3 linked regions of the Rhodopseudomonas palustris genome follow. The protein of the gene in region 1 binds, or shares a complex with, the protein of each later gene. Links are inferred from orthologs where the notes say so. Each region holds a gene or a part of one and is shown in the gene's direction. Other genes may lie near its edges.

Region 1 (7,684 bases):
TGATGGTGAAATGGGAGACGCTGGAAAACCACACCGTGGACTTCCGCGGCTCCGAGAATTTCGCCGAATGGCGCGGACTGGTCAGCGGATTCTTCGCATCGCCGCCCGAGGTCGAGCACACCGATACGGTCGTCACGATTCCGGGCTAGCGGCCAGCACGGCCGGCGGCGCAGCGGCGACCATTTCGGTGGTCGGACCTTCCGCGCGCAGATGATTGATCACGACTCGTCCGATCGCCATCAGCGGCAGCGCCATCGCCAGCCCCCACAGCCCGAACACGATGCCGAGCAGGATCTGCATCGCGAACAGCGTCGCCGGCGGAATGTCGATGGCCTGGCGCTGGATCAGCGGCGTCAGGATGTAGCTTTCCAGGGCGTGAACGCCGAGGAAGAGCAGGAATGCGCTGACCACGGCGAACCAGCCTGACGCGATCGCGGCGAGCACGATGATCAGGCCGCCGAGGATCGCGCCGACGGTCGGGATGAAGGCGAGCAGTCCGGCCTGGATGCCGAGGATGAAGGCGCCGGGAATCCCGATCAGCGACAGCCCGGTGGCGGTTACGGCGAACACCACCGTCATGGTGATGAGCTGCGCCAGCAGCCAGCGCTTCAGCATGTCGCCGGTGTCCTTGACGATGGCGCTGGCCTGGGTCCGATAACGCAGCGGCGCGACCCGCTCCAGCCCGCGCCGGTAGACGCCGGGCTGCGCCGCGAAGGCGAGGCCGAGAAACAGCACGATGAAGAAGTTGCCGACCGCGCCGATGGTGCCGAGGATCAGCTTCAGCGTCTGACTGACGATCGCGCCGCCGCCGGAGGCGAGATCTCCGGCGCTCGGCAGGTTGCGCGGCTGCGGCGGAGGCTGAAGCTCGCTGGCGGCGGGACCGCCGGGATTGGCGGCGGCGGCGACATGGCTGAGTTCCATGAAGCTGGTGTCGACGCCCTGCCGCTCCAGAAAACCCTTCACGTTGACGATCTGGGTCTTGATCGTGCCCGACAGCGCGGCGGCCTGCTGGGCGATGGTGTTGCCGCCCAGCACCGAGACGCCGACGAACATCACCGTCAGCACGCAGCAAACCAGCGCCAGCCGCAGCCCATGCGGGCCACCGACCACCTTGCCCGCCAGATCGGTCAGCGCATTGAGGAACACCCCGAACAGAATGCCGGCAAAAATCAGAAACAGCGTGCCTGCGAAATGCCAGGAGGTGTAGAGCAGGGCGCCGAATGCGACGGTGCTGATGCCGCCGACGGCGATCGCCCAGGCGAGGTCGTTGCGGGCCTGGATACGATCGAGCACTGGGATGGTCACGTGGAGTTCCTCTGATGTTCGACGGAGCATTCCGTCAAATTGCGCACGAAGCAAGCGGCCGCGTGAGATTGCGCGAGTCCATTGCGAGAGAATCGCGCGTCATGAATTCGTAGCCGGCTGTTAACCATCAGCCGGGCGTCCCCATTTTCGCCGCGATCGCTCTGCGATATGGTCGTAGTTCGGTGCCGATGTGGGCAGGCAGCGACTCGTGGCTCGTGCAGGTCCGTAATGGGCGGCTGACCACGGCAATGGTATTTGGGGATCGATGGGGATTCGCGAACGAGATTCGATCGGCCGCGCTGCGCGTGCAGTTGCCGCTGCGGGCGCATGTCTGGTTCTCGCCAACTGCGCGCAATCCGGCAAATTCGCCCGCGTCGATCCGAAATACGGCGTTTCATCCAGCCCCCGTGTGGTCGCGATGGGCGAACCGGTGCCCAAGGGCGGCGGAACCTACCGCATCGGCAAGCCCTATGTCGTCGGTGGGCGGACGTATGTCCCTGAAGAAAATACCAACTATCGCGCCGAAGGGCTGGCGTCCTGGTACGGCGACAATTTTCACGGACGTCTGACGGCCAATGGCGAGGTGTTCGACATGGCGTCGCTCTCGGCGGCGCACCCGACCTTGCCGATCCCGTCCTATGCCCGCGTCACCAATCTCAGCAACGGCCGATCGCTCGTCGTTCGCGTCAATGACCGCGGCCCGTATCACGGCAACCGCCTCATCGACGTCTCGAACCGCGCCGCAGATCTCCTTGAATTTAAACACAAAGGCACCGCGCGCGTGCGGGTCGAATATGTCGGCCGGGCGCCGCTGGAAGGCTCCGACGACCGCCAGCTCGTCGCGACCCTGCGGACCAACGAACCAGCCCCGGCGCCGGCGACCGTCCGGATTGCCTCGGCCAGACCGTTCGTGCCGGACATGCAGGGCGGCGGCCTCGCGACCCGGGCGATCCGCGGTGATGTTCCGATGCCCGAGGGCCGGCCGTATTCGCTCGGCAGTACGGCGATGGACGTCGCCTCGGTCGGCGCGACCTCGGAGATCTCCGCCTCGCGCAGTTCGCGCGCGGCTGGCCGAACACTGGCGCGCAATCAGCACGCTGTTTCCTACGACAGCAGCGGCAGCTACACCGAGACGGGCGCGCGCGCGGAGGCACCGCCGCCCGGCAGCGACGAAATCGGCAGCCTGCTGTCGGCGCGCGGGCTGTACTGAGACCGCGGACAGAGCCCCGCGGACTGAGTCTTGCGGCTCACATCACCTGTTTCAGGAAATCGATCAGCGCCGCATTCACCTCGGCGGGCTTCTCCTGCTGGATCCAGTGGCCGGCGCCGTCGATAATCAGTTTCTGCTTCAGATTCGGCAGCACCCGCTCCATTGCCGCGACATGCTTGCCGCTCATCTTGTCGGAAATCACCGGGTCTTTCGCGCCGGCGATGAACAAGGCCGGTTGGTGAATCTGCGCGCCATCCCACGGCGCGGTCAGCTCCCAATTGCGGTCGATGTTGCGGTACCAGTTCAGCCCGCCGCGAAAGCCGCTCTCCTTGTACTGCTCGATGAAGAAGGCGAGTTCGGCTTCGCTCAGCCAGTTCGGCAGCGGCAATGCCGCCGCCGACCGGCCGATGAAGCCGCGCCCTTCCGGAACGAACAGCGAGCGCGCCGGGTCGGAAAATCCGCCGCACAGCATGCCGCGGACGGTCGCCGCGACGTCGCGCTCGAACTCGGCTTCGGCGACGCCCGGCTTCTGGAAGTACTGCCAATAGAAATTGGTGACGCCGGCGGCGCTCAGAAGCTCGAGCGGCCGGCCCTTGCCGCGCCAGGGCGGCGGCACGCTCAGGCCGGCGACCGCGGTGAACAGGTCCGGGCGAAACAGCGCGGCGTGCCAGGCGACCGGCGCGCCCCAGTCGTGGCCGATGATGGCCGCGCGAGTCTCCTTCAACTCGGCGACGAGCGCGACCATATCGCCGACCATGTCGAAGATGCTGTAGGCCTCGATCGATTGCGGCGCGCTGGAGCGCCCGAAGCCGCGCATGTCGGGCGCCACGACGCGAAAGCCGGCGTCGGCGATCGCGCCGATCTGATGCCGCCACGAATACGACAGTTCCGGCCAGCCGTGGCACAGCAGCACCAGCGGGCCCTCGCCCTGTTCGCGCAAGAACAATTCGATCCCGTTGACCGCAACGGTCCTGGTCGATTCCATCGCGTTTCCGCCCTGAATTGATTGGAGTTTATGTGGCAGCCGAGCGGTCCGCACGATAGGATCGATCCGGCGTCACCACAATCGAAAACGGCCCGCGGCTACCGTCCAGTTGGACAGGCAGAGTCGGTCGGCGCCGTCGTCGACAGCGATCCCGGAACACGGTCCATGGCCCTGATCACCGCATCATTCTCCGCCGTCCTGCGCAGCCGCGCGCCGCGCTGGCGCGCGCTGCTGGCCGGGCTGCTGGCGTTGACGATCGGGGCGGGCCCGGTCGTCGCCGCGAACCAGAGCGTACAGGGCGCCAAGAAGGAAGAGGTCGCGGGCGGCTACGACACCGATGCGCCGAGCGCGATCCTGATCGACGGCGAGAGCGGCAGCGTGCTGTTCGAGAAGAACGCCGACGAATTGCGCCCGCCGTCGAGCATGCTCAAGCTGATGACCGCGGAGCTGGTGTTTCACCTGCTGGCCAAGGGCGAGATCAAGCCGACCGACGAATACAAGATCAGCGAATACGCCTGGCGGCGCGGCGGCGCGCCGGCCGGCAATTCGACGATGTTCGCCGAGATCCACAGCAAGGTCGCGGTCGAGGATCTGCTGAAGGGCGCGATCGTCCAGAGCGGCAACGATTCCTGCATCGCGCTCGCCGAAGGCATCGCCGGCAGCGAGCCGGCATTCGTCGAGCGGATGACCAAGCGCGCCCGCGAGATCGGGCTGACGCAATCGACCTTCGCCAACTCCAACGGTCTGCCCGACCCAGGCAACAAAATGACCGTGCGCGAACTCGGCCGGCTGGCGCGCCACATCATCCGGACCTATCCGGACGACTACAAACTGTTCAGCGAGAAGGAATTCACCTGGAACAAGATCCGGCAGACCAACCGCAACCCGCTGCTGAATGCGTTCAACGGCGCCGACGGGTTGAAGACCGGCTACACCAAAGAGGGCGGCTACGGCCTGGTCGGCTCCGCGGTGCAGAACGGGATGCGGCTGATCGTCGTGGTGAACGGCATCGACGACATCGACGACCGCGCCGCCGAGGTGAAGAAACTTCTGGAATGGGGTTTCCGCAATTTCGAATCGCGCCCGCTGTTCGCGGCGCAGGCGACGGTCGGCTATGCGCGGGTGTTCGGCGGCGAGAAGCGCTATGTCGGCCTGACGCCGATCGAGCCGGTGCGGGTGATGGTCCGCAAGAACGGCAGCGACAAGCTGCTGGCGCGGATCGTCTATACCGGGCCGGTGGCTGCGCCGGTCGAGGCCGGCCACCGCATCGGCGTGGTCCGGGTCTGGCGCGGCCCCAATCTCGCCGTCGAGGTGCCGCTGCAGGCGGCCGAGGCCAACCCGGTCGGCTCGACCATGCGCCGCGCCATGGACGGCGCCGGCGAGCTGGTGATCGGGGTGTTTCGCGCCGGCTTTGCAAAGCTCTGAGAATGGTTGAACAGACCACCAAATCCACCTCATCTCGCGGCCGTTTCATCACCTTCGAAGGTGGGGAAGGGGCTGGCAAATCGACTCAGATCAAGCTGCTGGCGCAGCGACTGGAGAAGGCGGGGCTGGTGTCGCTGGTGACGCGCGAGCCCGGCGGCTCGCCCGGCGCGGAGGTGATCCGGCATCTGCTGTTGTCGGGGATCGGAAATCTGATCGGCGGCGCGCAGGCCGAGGCGTTGCTGTTCGCGGCGGCGCGCGACGACCATGTCCGCACGCTGATCGAACCGGCGCTGGCGCGCGGTGTCTGGGTGCTGTGCGACCGGTTCTACGACTCCACCCGGGTCTATCAGGGCAAGCTCGGCGAGGTCAGTCCGGCGCTGCTGAATGCGTTGCAGGACGTGACCATCGGCGCGATGAAGCCGGACCTGACCGCGATCCTCGACGTCCCGGTCGAGATCGGAATGGCGCGCGCCGCTGTCCGCCGCGGCAAGGCGGCGCCCGACCGGTTCGAAGGCGAGACCATCGATTTCCATCGCAAGCTGCGCGACGCCTATCGGCAGATCGCCACCGCCGAGCCGGCGCGCTGCGTGCTGATCGACGCCGACGCCGAACCGAAGCTGGTCGCCGACCGGATCTGGCTGACGGTGCAGGACCGGCTGCTTCAGTGGCCGCAGGCCAAACCGAAGACGGCGCCAAAGGCGAAAGCCAAGCCGAAGATCAAGACCAAGGCAAAAACGGCATGAGCGCGCGCAAGGGGGCCGCCGAGATCGCCGCGAAATCGCCGCGCGAGACCACCGCGCTGTTCGGACATGCTGCCGCCGAGCAGGCGCTGCTCGACTCCTACCGCAGCGGCCGCATCGCCCATGCCTGGCTGATCGGCGGCGCGCAGGGCATCGGCAAGGCGACGCTGGCCTATCGGATGGCGCGCTTCGTGCTGGCGCATCGCGATCCGCAGGCCGACGCCGTGCAGGGCGCAGCCTCGCTCGAACTCGACCCGTCGCATCCGGTGGTCCGCCACGTCGCCGCCGAAGCGCATGGCGGGCTGCTGACGCTGGAGCGCTCGCTCAACGACAAGGGCGTGCGGCGCAACGTCATTACCGTCGACGAGTCGCGCGAGACCATCGGCTTCTTCGGCTCGACCGCCGCGGTGGAAGGCTGGAGGGTCTGCATCGTCGATACCGTCGACGACCTCAACGCGTCCTCCGCCAATGCGCTGCTCAAGGTGATCGAGGAGCCGCCGCAGCGCTCGCTGTTTCTCCTGATCAGCAATTCGCCGGCGCGGCTGCTGCCGACGATCCTGTCGCGTTGCCGCAAGCTGATGCTGCGGCCGCTGGCGACCGACGACGTCATCGCCGCGGCGCTCGCGGCCACCGATCTCGCGCCCGGCGATCCCAAGCTCGCGGAGGTCGCCGCAGCTTCGGAGGGCAGCGTGTCGCGGGCGCTGACGCTGCTCGGCGGCGACGCGCTGTCGCTGCAGCAGAAGACCACGGCGCTGCTCGACAGCCTGCCCAATGTCGATCCGCGCGCGCTGCATGCGCTGGGCGAAGCGATCGGCGGCACCGACCGCGCCACGCTCGCGGCCTTCGTCGACGGCGTCGACCGCTGGATGGCCGGACGGCTGCGCAGCGGCGACGCCAACGCGAATCTGCCGCGCCTTGCACGGCTGGCGGAGGTGTGGGAAAAGATCGGCCGCGCCGCGCGCGACACCGAAGCCTATAATCTGGAGCGCAAGCCGCTGGTTTTCTCGGTGTTCGGGCTCCTCGCGGAGGCGGTGCGCTGATGCGCCAGGGCGATCACACAGGCTGATGGTCAGCGCCGCCGCCCTCACTCGATCCTGTTGTTGAAAGGCGTCCGCGCAGATGGCGCAGCGAAATTCATTCTACATCACCACCGCGATCTCCTATCCGAACGGCGCACCGCATATCGGCCACGCCTACGAGGCGATCGCGACCGACGCGCTGGCGCGATTCCAGCGGCTCGATGGCCGTGACGTGTTCTTCCTGACCGGCACCGACGAGCACGGCCTGAAGATGATCCAGACCGCGCAGAAGGAGGGCGTCGAGACCCACGTGCTCGCCGCCCGCAATGCCGGCCGCTTCCGCGACATGGACGACCGCTTCGGCATCTCCTACGACCGCTTCATCCGCACCTCGGAAGAGCAGCATCACCGCTCCGTCCAGGAAGTCTGGAAGCGGATGCAGGCGAACGGCGACATCTATCTCGACAGCTATGCCGGCTGGTACTCGGTCCGCGACGAGGCCTATTACGCCGAGGACGAAACCGTCGTCGGCGAGGACAAGGTGCGCCGCGGCCCGCAGGGCACGCCGGTCGAATGGGTCGAGGAGCGGAGCTACTTCTTCAAGCTGTCGGCCTATCAGGACAAGCTCCTGAAGCTGTACGAGGACCAGCCCGATTTCATCGGCCCGGACTCGCGCCGCAACGAGGTGATCAGCTTCGTCAAGGGCGGGCTGAAGGACCTGTCGGTGTCGCGCACCACCTTCGACTGGGGCGTCAAGGTGCCGGGCGATCCGGAGCACGTGATGTATGTCTGGGTCGACGCGCTGACCAACTACATCACCGGCGTCGGCTTCCCCGACGAAAGCGACGCCAACTGGCACTACTGGCCGGCCGACGTGCATGTCATCGGCAAGGACATCATCCGCTTCCACGCGGTGTACTGGCCGGCGTTCCTGATGTCGGCGGGGATCCCGATCCAGAAGCGCGTCTACGCCCACGGCTTCCTGTTCAACAAGGGCGAG
Region 2 (5,209 bases), 3.0 Mb from region 1 along the record:
GACGCAGCGCTGAAGGCGATGGCGAACGCCGAGCCGGCGCTGATGCGCGCCGCCCAGCGCAACATCGTTCACAAGAACGCAGCGAGCCGAAAAGTGTCGCGCCTCGCGCACCGGATCGCCCAGCTCGGGAAGTAATTCTCAAGTTCAGAAGAGAATCAGATGCCCGGCTGAGCCGGGCATTTTTTTTTGCGCGCGGCCGATCGAATCCTCTCGCGTAAGATGCGCGGTCCGCGATGCGCGCAATGCATTGCCATCGACACGACCGACACCGTCGCCAATTCCTCCGGCAGATCTGCTTCGGCCGACGCGCCTTGCGTCGAACGACGCGACGAGCGGCGATCGCGATCCCGCATCATGATCAACGCAGCGCAGGCGTCGCCGACGTTCGATCGCGGCGATGCTGTTCAGCTCATCGTGCACAGTGTCAGGCTGTCTGGACGACGTTCAAAAAGTGCTGGGGCACAACCGGAACTCGTTGTGTGACGACGATCGCGTCGTCGCGCCCCGGGACTCTACGCAGTAACAACAATGCGTGGGTTACCCTGTCGGAACGCTCACGAAAAAACCCGGCCAGCGAGACACTTATCGACAAAGCGAAAGCGAGCGCTTTGAATCCGCTGTCGCGCGACCGTCAAAGGTAAAGGATTCATGAAAAACTTTTAGGCGTGCGATGGATTTGTCACGCGCTGTTCACTCGACGAATCTGTGCACAGATTCAAAATCTTGCCTTCGCCGCGATGCACCCCTGCCTAATCGTGCGCACCCCGCGCCGCGTTTCGCGCCGCTCCGAACGAATCATATTCGTTGCGGGAAAAGGGAGGTCGTGTATTTCTTAGATCGCCCGCGACGCCCACGGTTCTTCAGATCAGCGCGGTTTGAGAACCAGGGGCGGGCATGCAGATCGGCGGCGGTGTGCGTGTTGGTGGCGTTTTTCAAATGACAGAGAGATTGTCACTCATAGCGATATGAGAGCGGCGAAGCCGTGTCTGAATTCGTGAGGAACGTTTGCATGCAAACGTTCCGGCGGGCGACGGCGGGGCCAGCGACAATCGGTCGTCATGAAAACGGCGCAGCGGTGTCGGACTTGAACTGGACTTGGATCGGACTTGGACGTGACACGGGATTTGACGACATCTTGCCGCGTGCAAGCGCGTCAGGAGGGGGAGGTTTCATGAGCGACGAATTCAGCGTTTCATTCCGCACTGCCGAGGTTTCGGCTCGAGATTATTTCAAGACATCCACCACCATCACCAGTCGCTGCTGCGCTCGAACTCCGGTGCATCCGTCGAGTCCGCGCTGACCTGAAGCAACTCATTCATCGGACCCTGGGCTGACGTCGGCGCGTTGCCGAACGGCGGAGCCGTGTCCGGAGTTTGCTTCGCGACGCCGCGGCGCGGCGCGAGCCGTCATGGTTTCGCCCGCTGCGTTGAACATCACTCCATCTGAAAAGCTGCTGAAATGTCGAACATGGAACATGATCGCTGGTCTCGCGTAAAAGGCCGTCTGCGCTCGAGCGTCGGCGAGGACGTGTATTCGAGCTGGTTCGCGCGCATGGACCTCGAAGCCGTTCAGCCGGAGAGCGTGCATCTGTCGGTGCCGACGCGGTTTCTGAAGAGCTGGATCCAGACCCACTATTCCGACAAGGTGCTGACCTGCTGGCAGGCGGAACTGCCGGAGGTCTGCCGCATCGATCTCACAGTGCGCTCGCCGATGCGCGCCGCGGTGGCGAAGGAAGCGCCGGCGCCGGTCGAGCAGCGCCGCGACGAGCATCGTCCGGCAACCGAGATGCGCAGCCATGCGACCGTGCCCGCCTCTTCCAATCACGACGCGCTCGGCGGCTCGCCGCTCGATCCGCGGCTGACCTTCGCGAGCTTCGTGGTCGGCCGCTCCAACACGCTGGCGCATGCCGCCGCGAGGCAGGTAGCGGAAGGCCGCCGCGGCGATCCGGTGATGTTCAACCCGCTCTACATTCATTCCGGCGTCGGCCTCGGCAAGACGCATCTGCTGCAGGCGGTGACCTGGTCGGGCAATTCGGGCAACGAGCGCAAGGTGCTGTATCTCACCGCCGAGAAATTCATGTACGGCTTCGTCGCCGCGCTGAAGACGCAGACCTCGCTCGCCTTCAAGGAAGCGCTGCGCGGCATCGACGTGCTGGTGATCGACGATCTGCAATTCCTGCAGGGCAAGACCACCCAGGCCGAATTCTGCCACACGCTGAACGCGCTGATCGACGCCGGCCGCCAGGTCGTGGTGGCGGCCGATCGTCCGCCGTCCGATCTGGAAAGCCTCGACGAGCGGGTGCGCTCGCGGCTCGCCGGCGGTCTCGTCGTCGAGATGGCGCCGCTCGGCGAAGACCTGCGGCTCGGCATCCTGAAGTCGCGCGTGGTCGCGGCCCGCGCGCATCACGCGAGCTTCGACGTGCCGGCGCCGGTGCTGGAATATCTCGCCCGCGCCATCACCCATAACGGCCGCGACCTCGAGGGCGCGATCAACCGCCTGCTGGCGCATTCCAAGCTCAACGCCCAGCCGGTGACGCTGGAGATGGCCGAGCACGAGGTCCGCGATCTGATCCGGCCGCAGGAGCCGAAGCGGATCAAGATCGAGGACATCCAGCGCATCGTCGCGCGGCAGTACAATGTCAGCCGCTCCGACCTGCTGTCGTCGCGCCGCACCGCCAATGTGGTGCGCCCGCGCCAGGTGGCGATGTATCTGGCCAAGACGCTGACGCTGCGCTCGCTGCCCGAGATCGGCCGCCGTTTCGGCGGGCGCGACCACACCACAGTGCTGCACGCCGTGCGCAAGATCGAAGGGCTGGTGTCCAAGGACACCACGCTGTCCGACGAGGTGGAATCGCTCAAGCGCCAGCTCCAGGAATAGCCGGGGCAATAGCCGGCGCGATCGCCGGCACGACGGCAGGCGCGTCGCCCGGTCGCGGGCGCCGTCCGGCCGAAACACGGGGAAATTCGGAGCCGTACCGGCCACGCACCCTTGCGTCCGCCGCCTAACCACGCCACCCTGCCGACCCCCCGCGGGTTCGGGCGACATCCGCAGGGTCCCCATTGCCGTGGCGCCGTCTCAGGCCGCACGGCTTCTCCAGTACCTCCGGCGACTCCATCACACGATGCGGGTGCGGATCAGGCGGGTTTTGCAATGAAGGTCACGGTCGAACGCGCGCAATTGTTGAAGTCGCTGGGCCACGTCCACCGCGTGGTCGAGCGCCGCAACACCATTCCGATTCTCGGCAACGTGCTGGTGCGCGCCGAAAACGCCCAGCTCGCATTGAAGGCGACCGACCTCGACCTCGAAGTCACCGAGACGCTGCCGGCGGACACCGCGACGGCGGGCTCGACCACGGTGCCGGCGCACATGTTCTACGACATCGTGCGCAAACTGCCGGACGGCTCGCAGATCGTGCTGGAAAGCGACGGTGACCGCTCGGTGCTGGCGATCCGCGCCGGGCGCTCGCGCTTCACGCTGCAGACCCTGCCGGAAAGCGACTTCCCGGATCTGGCCGCCGGCGAGATGTCGCACGCGTTCTCGCTCACCGCTTCCGACGTCAAGCGGCTGATCGACCGGACCCAATTCGCGATCTCCACCGAGGAGACCCGCTACTATCTCAACGGCATCTATCTGCACACCGCGGGCTCGGCCAAGGAGGCCAGGCTGCGCGCGGTCGCGACCGACGGCCATCGCCTGGCGCAGGTCGATCTGGAGCAGCCCGCCGGCGCGGCCGGGATGCCGGGCGTGATCGTGCCGCGCAAGACCGTCGGCGAAGTGCAGCGGCTGATCGAGGACAACGACGCCGAGATCGGCCTCGAACTGTCGGTCGGCAAGATCCGCTTCACCATCGGCAATGTGGTGCTGACCTCGAAACTGATCGACGGCACCTTCCCGGACTACGGCCGCGTGATTCCGCAGAACAACGACAAGGAGCTGGTGGTCGACAAGAAGGACTTCGAGGCCGCGGTGGATCGCGTCTCGACGATTTCCTCCGAGCGCGGTCGCGCCGTGAAGCTGGCCCTGAGCGCCGGACGGCTGGTGCTCTCGGTGACCAATCCGGATTCCGGCAGCGCCACCGAAGAGCTCGAAGTCGAATACGCCTCCGACCCGCTCGATATCGGCTTCAATTCACGCTATCTGCTCGACATCGCCGCCCAGATCGAAGGCGAAGTCGCAGTGCTGCGCCTCGCCGACCCCGGCTCGCCGACCCTGATCCAGGACCGCGACAAGAAGAACGCGCTGTACGTGCTGATGCCGATGCGGGTGTAGGGCCACGGGATCGCGCCGCGCGTCGAACCTCGTCGATTGAGCACAACTTGTCATTGCCGGGCTTGACCCAAACCCGAGCAAGCGGGTTTGATACCCTCTCCCCTTGTGGGAGAGGGTGGCTTCGCGAAGCGAAGCCGGGTGAGGGGTCATGCCGCAGCGCCCGCGTCACGTTCCAACCCCAGCGAGACTCCGTGCCTTCGCCAAGACGATGCGGCACGCGCCCACTGATGCGGAATCCGCGATGTGGAAGTTGCTGCGCGATCGCCGTTTCGCCCAGCTGAAATTTCGTCGGCAGGTTCCGTTCCAGAACTACATTCTCGACTTCGTCTGCTTCGAGCAGCGCCTGGTGATCGAGATCGACGGCAGTCAGCATGCAGAGCAATCGCGCGACCAGATTCGCGATGCCACGCTCCGCGCTGCGGGCTTTCGCGTGCTGCGCTACTGGAACAACGACGTGCTGCAGCGTCGCACAGCGGTGCTTGAAGATATCCTTGCGAAGCTTTCCGAAACGGACGAATAACCCCTCACCCGGCGCCTCACTTCGTTCGGCGCCACCCTCTCCCACAAGGGGAGAGGGTCACTCGGCGCTGTTCTCGCTGTAATCACATGACCGCCTCCCGCATCACCCGGCTGACGTTGACGCACTTCCGCAATTATCGGGCGGCGGGGCTGACGACGCGTGGGGAGCGGGTGGTGCTGGTCGGCGCCAACGGGGCCGGCAAGACCAATTGCCTCGAGGCGATCTCGTTTCTGTCGCCGGGGCGCGGGTTGCGGCGGGCGACGCTCGACGACGTCGCCGACAACGAGGGCGACGGCTCCTGGGCGGTGGCGGCCGAGGTCGAGGGCGCGCTCGGGCTCGCCACGCTCGGCACCGGCATCGATCCGCCGCGCGCCGACGCGCCCACGGCACGGCGCTGCCGGATCGACCGCGAGCCGGTCG
Region 3 (5,342 bases), 3.1 Mb from region 1 along the record:
TCACTCCCGTCATGCGCGGGCCCGACCCGCGCATCCATCGCGCGCGCGAGCGCGCCACATGACTGTTTGCGAAGAAGATGGATTGCCGGGGCGAGCCCGGCAATGACGGCGGTGGTGTCGGGGGCAGGCCGTGCCTCGGCGCAGTCGATTACTTCGCCTTGTCGGCGAGAAACGCCTCGACCTCTTCGCGGTCCGGGCACGCGAACGCCCCGCCCGGCCTGGTGCATTTCAGCGCCGCGGCGGCGGAGGCGAAGCGCAGCGCGCTGGCGATGTCCTGGCCTTCGCTGAATGCCACCGCGAAGCCGCCGTGGAAGATGTCGCCGGCGCCGAGCGTGTCGACGACGTGCACCGGAAACGCCGGGGTCTGCTGGAATTGCTGCTGGGCGTCGAGCCACAGCGTGCCCTTGGGGCCGCGGGTGACGGCGACGAAGGCATGAGTGAGCTTCGCCACCTTCTTCAGCGCCGTCTCGTCGTCGTCGGTGCCGGCGGTGGCGTGCAGCGCTTCGGCCGAGAAGATCAGGTGCGACGACGCGGTCAGCAGACCTTCGTTCAGCGACATCGCGCTGTCGATGTCGACCACGACCGGAATGCCGCGCCTGGTCGCCTCCGCGCAGAGCGGCGTCGCGAAGCCGGCGCAGCGGCTCTCGATCATGATCGCGTCGCAGTCCTTCAGCAGTTCATCGGCGTCCGGCAACGCGACGTTCCACAGCTTAGGATCGCGGAAGGTGACGATGGTGCGTTCGCCGGTCGGATCGACCAGCACCGCCGAGATCGGCGTCACCAGCCCCGGCATGTGGATCAGGCCGGAGGTGCCGATGCCTTCCTCGCCGAGCTTGTCGAAGATGAAGCCCCCCGCGACTTCGCTGGCGTCACCCATCGGGCCGCACATCGTCGCGGTGCCGCCGAGCCGGGCGATGCCGATCCCGGCATTGAGCGCGTTGCCGCCGCAGATCTCCTCATAGGCGCTGGCGGGGATCTTGTTGCCGCGGCCCGGCACCGCCTCGATCCGGAAGGTGAGGTCGCGGACCGGGATGCCGACGCAGAGAATGCGCGGATTGGGCTTTGCGGTGTTCGTCATGATGTCTGCTCCAGCCAGCGGCCGACCAGATGATGCGCGATCGCGAACGGGTGCGGCCCGACCAGGCCGTCCGGATGTTGGCGGTTGAGCATCGCGGCGGCCTCGTCGCGCGAGAACCAGCGCGCATCTTCGAGTTCGGTGAAGTCGATGGTGATGTCTTCGGTGGTTGCCACCGCCGTACAACCGATCATCAGCGAAGATGGATACGGCCACGGCTGCGTCATGTAGTAGCGCACCTCGGAACAGCGGATGCCGGACTCCTCATAGATCTCGCGGCGCACAGCGTCCTCGATCGTCTCCGCCGCCTCGACGAAGCCGGCGAGGCACGAATACATCCCGGCCGGAAACGGCTTCTGCCGGCCGAGCAGGCACTTGTCGCCCGACGTCACCAGCATGATCACCACCGGGTCGGTGCGCGGAAAATGCTCGGCCTTGCAGGTCGGGCAGTCGCGCTTCCAGCCGCCCTGCGACATCGCGGTGCGGGCGCCGCAATTGGCGCAATAGCCGTGGCGCTGGTGCCAACCGACCATCGACTTCGCCATCGCGATCGCCGAGAGCTGCTCGGCGGGCAGGATGCCCTGCATCGCCATGCCGCGCAGCTCGGCGATGCCGGCGTCGCTGCGGGTCATCAGCGTTTCGACCGCCGCGGCGCCGATGCCCATGCCGAACACCGCCGCGCCGTCGCGCAGGCCGAGAAAGATCGTGCCGGGATTGGCGCCGAGCGCCAGCGCCTCTCTGATCGACAGCAGCGCGCGCGGGCCGCTCTCCTCGTGCTTCACCACCAGCGAATCGCGATGCACCACATAGGCGCGGGTGTCGCTCTTGTCCTCCATCGCCATCAGTTTGGAATCATCGCCGCGCAGATGCGCGGCGCGGTCGAGGACGTTGCTGACGAAGGCCGGCTGGCCGAGCGGGAACGCGCTGCTCATCGGCTCAGCCCAGCCAGATCTTGCGCCGCAGCGCGTTGATGAATTGCTGCACTTCTTCGGCGTCGTGCGGCAGCGCCGGCACCACGCCCCACACCGGCCGCGGCCAGGCGGCGTCGTTGGAGCGCCGCGCGATCACATGAACATGAAGCTGCGGCACCACATTGCCGAGCGCCGCGATGTTCAGCTTGTCGCATTTGGTGATCTCCTTCAGCGCGCGGCCGACCCGGGAGATTTCCGTCATCAATTGCGCCTGCGCGACCTCGTCGAGATCGATGATCTCGACCGCGCCGGCGCGGCGCGGCACCAGCAGCAGCCACGGATAATTCGCGTCCTTGATCACCAGCACGCGGCTGAGCGGCAGGTCGCCGATATTGATGGTGTCTTTTTCGAGCTGCGGGCTGAGCGACCAATCGGAGGGCATGGCGGTTCCATCGGCCCGTTGGCAAAAGCGGGCTCTTGCGTGGTTGCGGGGGCGGGCCTCGGCCTCTCATAGCAACTCGGCCGAGGCCACGAAAGCCGCGGCGCGATGCGGAATTCACCGCCGCTGCCGCCACGTTGTGGGCTCGCACTGTCCGAAGGTCCAAGACGCTGCGCGCCCGCTTGCATTCGGGCGGTTTTGGCTCCAAATAGGGACCGGGAGATTGGCGGTGGACGAGCCACTCGCCAACCGGGTCAGGTCCGGAAGGAAGCAGCCCTAACGAGGTCCGGATCGGGTCGCTCGTCAGTCTCCTACCTGTTTTTCCGGCCGTTGCGCGCCGGTCGATCCAAAGGTGGCGTATCGGCCCGGCCTGCCGGGCGTCTGTCGGGCGCGGAGCGGATCGAGGGCTCCGCCGGACAGCTCCGCCCCGTTCCGCAATGCGGCCCCGAGAGAGAACACATTGCGGAACGACCGATGACCGACGCAGGCCCTCCCGCGACCCCTTCGGACGATTCGGATCAGACCGGCCTCGGCCTGGATGCAGGCGCCCCGGGCGCAGGAGCGCTGGGCGGCGCGCCGGCCGGCGCCTACCGGGTGCTGGCGCGCAAATATCGTCCCAACAGTTTCGAGGATCTGATCGGCCAGGAAGCGGTGGTGCGCACCGTCTCCAATGCGTTCGACACCGGGCGGATTCCGCAGGCCTGGATCCTCACCGGCGTGCGCGGCGTCGGCAAGACCACCACTGCGCGCATTCTGGCGCGGGCGCTCAATTACGAAATGCCGGACGGCTCGGTGAAGGGGCCGACCATCCACATGCCGGTGCACGGCGTGCACTGCAAGGCGATCATGGAAAGCCGGCACATGGACGTGCTGGAAATGGACGCCGCCTCGCATACCGGCGTCGACGACGTCCGCCAGATCAACGACAGCGTGCGCTACGCGCCGGCGTCTGCGCGTTACAAGGTCTACATCATCGACGAAGTCCACATGCTGTCGACGGCGGCGTTCAACGCCTTCCTGAAGACGCTGGAGGAGCCGCCGGAGCACGCCAAATTCGTGTTCGCCACCACCGAGATCCGCAAGGTGCCGGTGACGGTGCTGTCGCGCTGCCAGCGCTTCGATCTGCGCCGTGTCGAAGCCGACGTGCTGATGAAGCATCTCGGCGGCATCGCCGCCAAGGAAGGCGTCGAGGTCGAGGCGGAAGCGCTCGGCATCATCGCCCGCGCGGCCGAAGGCTCGGTGCGCGATTCGCTGTCGCTGTTCGATCAGGCGATCGCCCATGCGGCCGGTCTGGTGCGCGCCGATCAGGTCCGGCAGATGCTCGGCCTCGCCGACCGCACCCGCGTGATCGAGCTGTTCGACGCGCTGGCGCGCGGCGATATCGCGGCGGCGTTCGCCGAATTCCGCGACCAATACGACACCGGCGCCGATCCGGTGGTGGTGCTGAGCGACCTCGCCGAATTCGTGAACTTCGTCACGCGGGTCAAGATCGTGCCGGCGACCGCCGACAACGTCGCGTTCGGCGAGACCGAGCGGCTGCGCGGGCGCGAATTCGCGACCCGGCTGTCGATGCGGGTGCTGTCGCGGATGTGGCAGATGCTGCTCAAGGGCATCGCCGAGGTGCAAAGCGCGACGCGCCCGGCCGCGGCCGCCGAGATGGTGCTGGTGCGGATCGCCTACGCGGCCGATCTGCCGACGCCGGACGAGGCGATCCGGATGATCGAACAAGGCGGTGGCGGGACGCCGCTGCCCTCCGGTGGAAGCGGCGGAGCTGCTCCGCGTGGCGCCCCCTCCGCGTCGGTCTCCGTCGCGCCGACCCATGCGGCGATGGCGCCGCGCAGCGCGCCGCCGATGCTGCGTGGCGGCGCCGAGACCATGGCCCGGCCGCAGCCCGCCGCGCCTGCCGCGGCCCAGCAACCGACCCCCGCGGCGTTGACGATCACCAGCTTCCCGCAGCTCGTCGCGCTGGCGTCCGAGAAGCGCGATGTGATGACACGGATGGCGCTGGAAGCCGATGTGCGGCTGGTGCGGATCGAGGACGGCCGGCTCGAACTGGCGCTGGAACGCACCGCCTCGCGCGCCCTGATCGGCGACCTCGGCCGCAAGCTCGAACAATGGACCGGGCGGCGCTGGACCGTGATCGTGTCGAACGAGCCGGGACAGCCGACGCTGCGATCCCAGAACGAGGCGCAGAAGAACGAACGCGAGCGCGCCGCGGAGAGCGATCCGCGGGTGCAGGAGGTGCTGGCGCGTTTTCCCGGCGCCAAGGTGATCGAGGTGCGGCGGCTCGCCACCGAGCCGGCCCCGACCGATTCGGATATCGAAGACCCCGCCGACCCGGTCGACGACGACGATTCATGAGAATTCTGGCTCTTTCGAAAGGAACCGATCATGGCTGATTTCCTCGGCATGATGAAACAGGCGGCGCAGCTTCAGTCGAAGATGAAGGCGATGCAGGCGGAGCTCGACCAGATCGAGGTCGAGGGCCTGTCCGGCGGCGGCCTCGTCAAGGTCCGGATGACCGCCAAGATGGAAGTGCGCGGCGTTTCGATCGACCCCTCGCTGCTGAAGGCCGACGAAGGCGAGGTGCTGGAAGATCTGCTGGTCGCGGCGCTGGCCGACGCGCATCGCAAGGCGGAAGCCGCGATGCAGGAGAAGATGCAGGCGCTGACCGGCGGGCTCGGCCTGCCGCCCGGCCTCGGGCTGGGCTAGTCTTCCAGGAATACCGATTCGCAAGTTCTCGCCGACGTGCCGGCGGGCGTCTCGTTTGCGCCTGCCGCCGATCCGACTCACCGAAACGGATAGCTGTCCCGATGGCCATCGCGGTCGCAGGCCCCGAGATCGAACGTCTGATCCAGTTGCTGGCGCGGCTGCCGGGTCTCGGCCCGCGCTCGGCGCGGCGCGCCGCGCTGCATCT

Evidence for each region. The genes of interacting proteins can lie anywhere in the genome.
Region 2: the proteins of SR870_RS06375 (region 1) and dnaN are in contact, whole or in part, in a cryo-EM structure (PDB 8GIZ), measured with the Escherichia coli proteins. The link is inferred for Rhodopseudomonas palustris from one-to-one orthologs.
Region 3: the proteins of SR870_RS06375 (region 1) and SR870_RS20415 are in contact, whole or in part, in a cryo-EM structure (PDB 8GIZ), measured with the Escherichia coli proteins. The link is inferred for Rhodopseudomonas palustris from one-to-one orthologs.

Annotation. Positions count from the first base shown.
Region 1 is NZ_CP140155.1:1,444,489-1,452,172, reverse strand. Bases 4,703-7,684 are described here. They hold SR870_RS06375 (DNA polymerase III subunit delta'), read left to right. Parts: upstream 4,703-5,664; coding sequence 5,665-6,705; downstream 6,706-7,684. Other genes in these bases: metG (methionine--tRNA ligase), read left to right, coding at 6,785-7,684; tmk (dTMP kinase), read left to right, coding at 4,928-5,668; SR870_RS06385 (D-alanyl-D-alanine carboxypeptidase family protein), read left to right, coding at 4,703-4,925. Outside these bases: SR870_RS06405 (antibiotic biosynthesis monooxygenase family protein), read left to right, coding at 1-149; SR870_RS06400 (AI-2E family transporter), read right to left, coding at 133-1,305; SR870_RS06395 (septal ring lytic transglycosylase RlpA family protein), read left to right, coding at 1,571-2,515; SR870_RS06390 (alpha/beta hydrolase), read right to left, coding at 2,553-3,500; more of SR870_RS06385, read left to right, coding at 3,666-4,702. UniProt on the Escherichia coli protein: Part of the beta sliding clamp loading complex, which hydrolyzes ATP to load the beta clamp onto primed DNA to form the DNA replication pre-initiation complex.
Region 2 is NZ_CP140155.1:4,421,440-4,426,648, reverse strand. The notes cover bases 2,352-5,209. They hold dnaN (DNA polymerase III subunit beta), read left to right. Parts: upstream 2,352-3,150; coding sequence 3,151-4,269; downstream 4,270-5,209. Other genes in these bases: recF (DNA replication/repair protein RecF), read left to right, coding at 4,876-5,209; SR870_RS20010 (endonuclease domain-containing protein), read left to right, coding at 4,418-4,789; dnaA (chromosomal replication initiator protein DnaA), read left to right, coding at 2,352-2,877. In the rest of the region: rpsT (30S ribosomal protein S20), read left to right, coding at 1-135; more of dnaA, read left to right, coding at 1,459-2,351. UniProt on the Escherichia coli protein: Confers DNA tethering and processivity to DNA polymerases and other proteins. Acts as a clamp, forming a ring around DNA (a reaction catalyzed by the clamp-loading complex) which diffuses in an ATP-independent manner freely and bidirectionally along dsDNA.
Region 3 is NZ_CP140155.1:4,505,651-4,510,992, forward strand. The notes cover bases 2,352-5,342. They hold SR870_RS20415 (DNA polymerase III subunit gamma/tau), read left to right. Parts: upstream 2,352-2,899; coding sequence 2,900-4,786; downstream 4,787-5,342. Other genes in these bases: SR870_RS20405 (HIT family protein), read right to left, coding at 2,352-2,428; SR870_RS20420 (YbaB/EbfC family nucleoid-associated protein), read left to right, coding at 4,817-5,137; recR (recombination mediator RecR), read left to right, coding at 5,239-5,342. Also shown: SR870_RS20395 (sugar kinase), read right to left, coding at 149-1,078; nudC (NAD(+) diphosphatase), read right to left, coding at 1,075-2,007; more of SR870_RS20405, read right to left, coding at 2,012-2,351. UniProt on the Escherichia coli protein: Part of the beta sliding clamp loading complex, which hydrolyzes ATP to load the beta clamp onto primed DNA to form the DNA replication pre-initiation complex.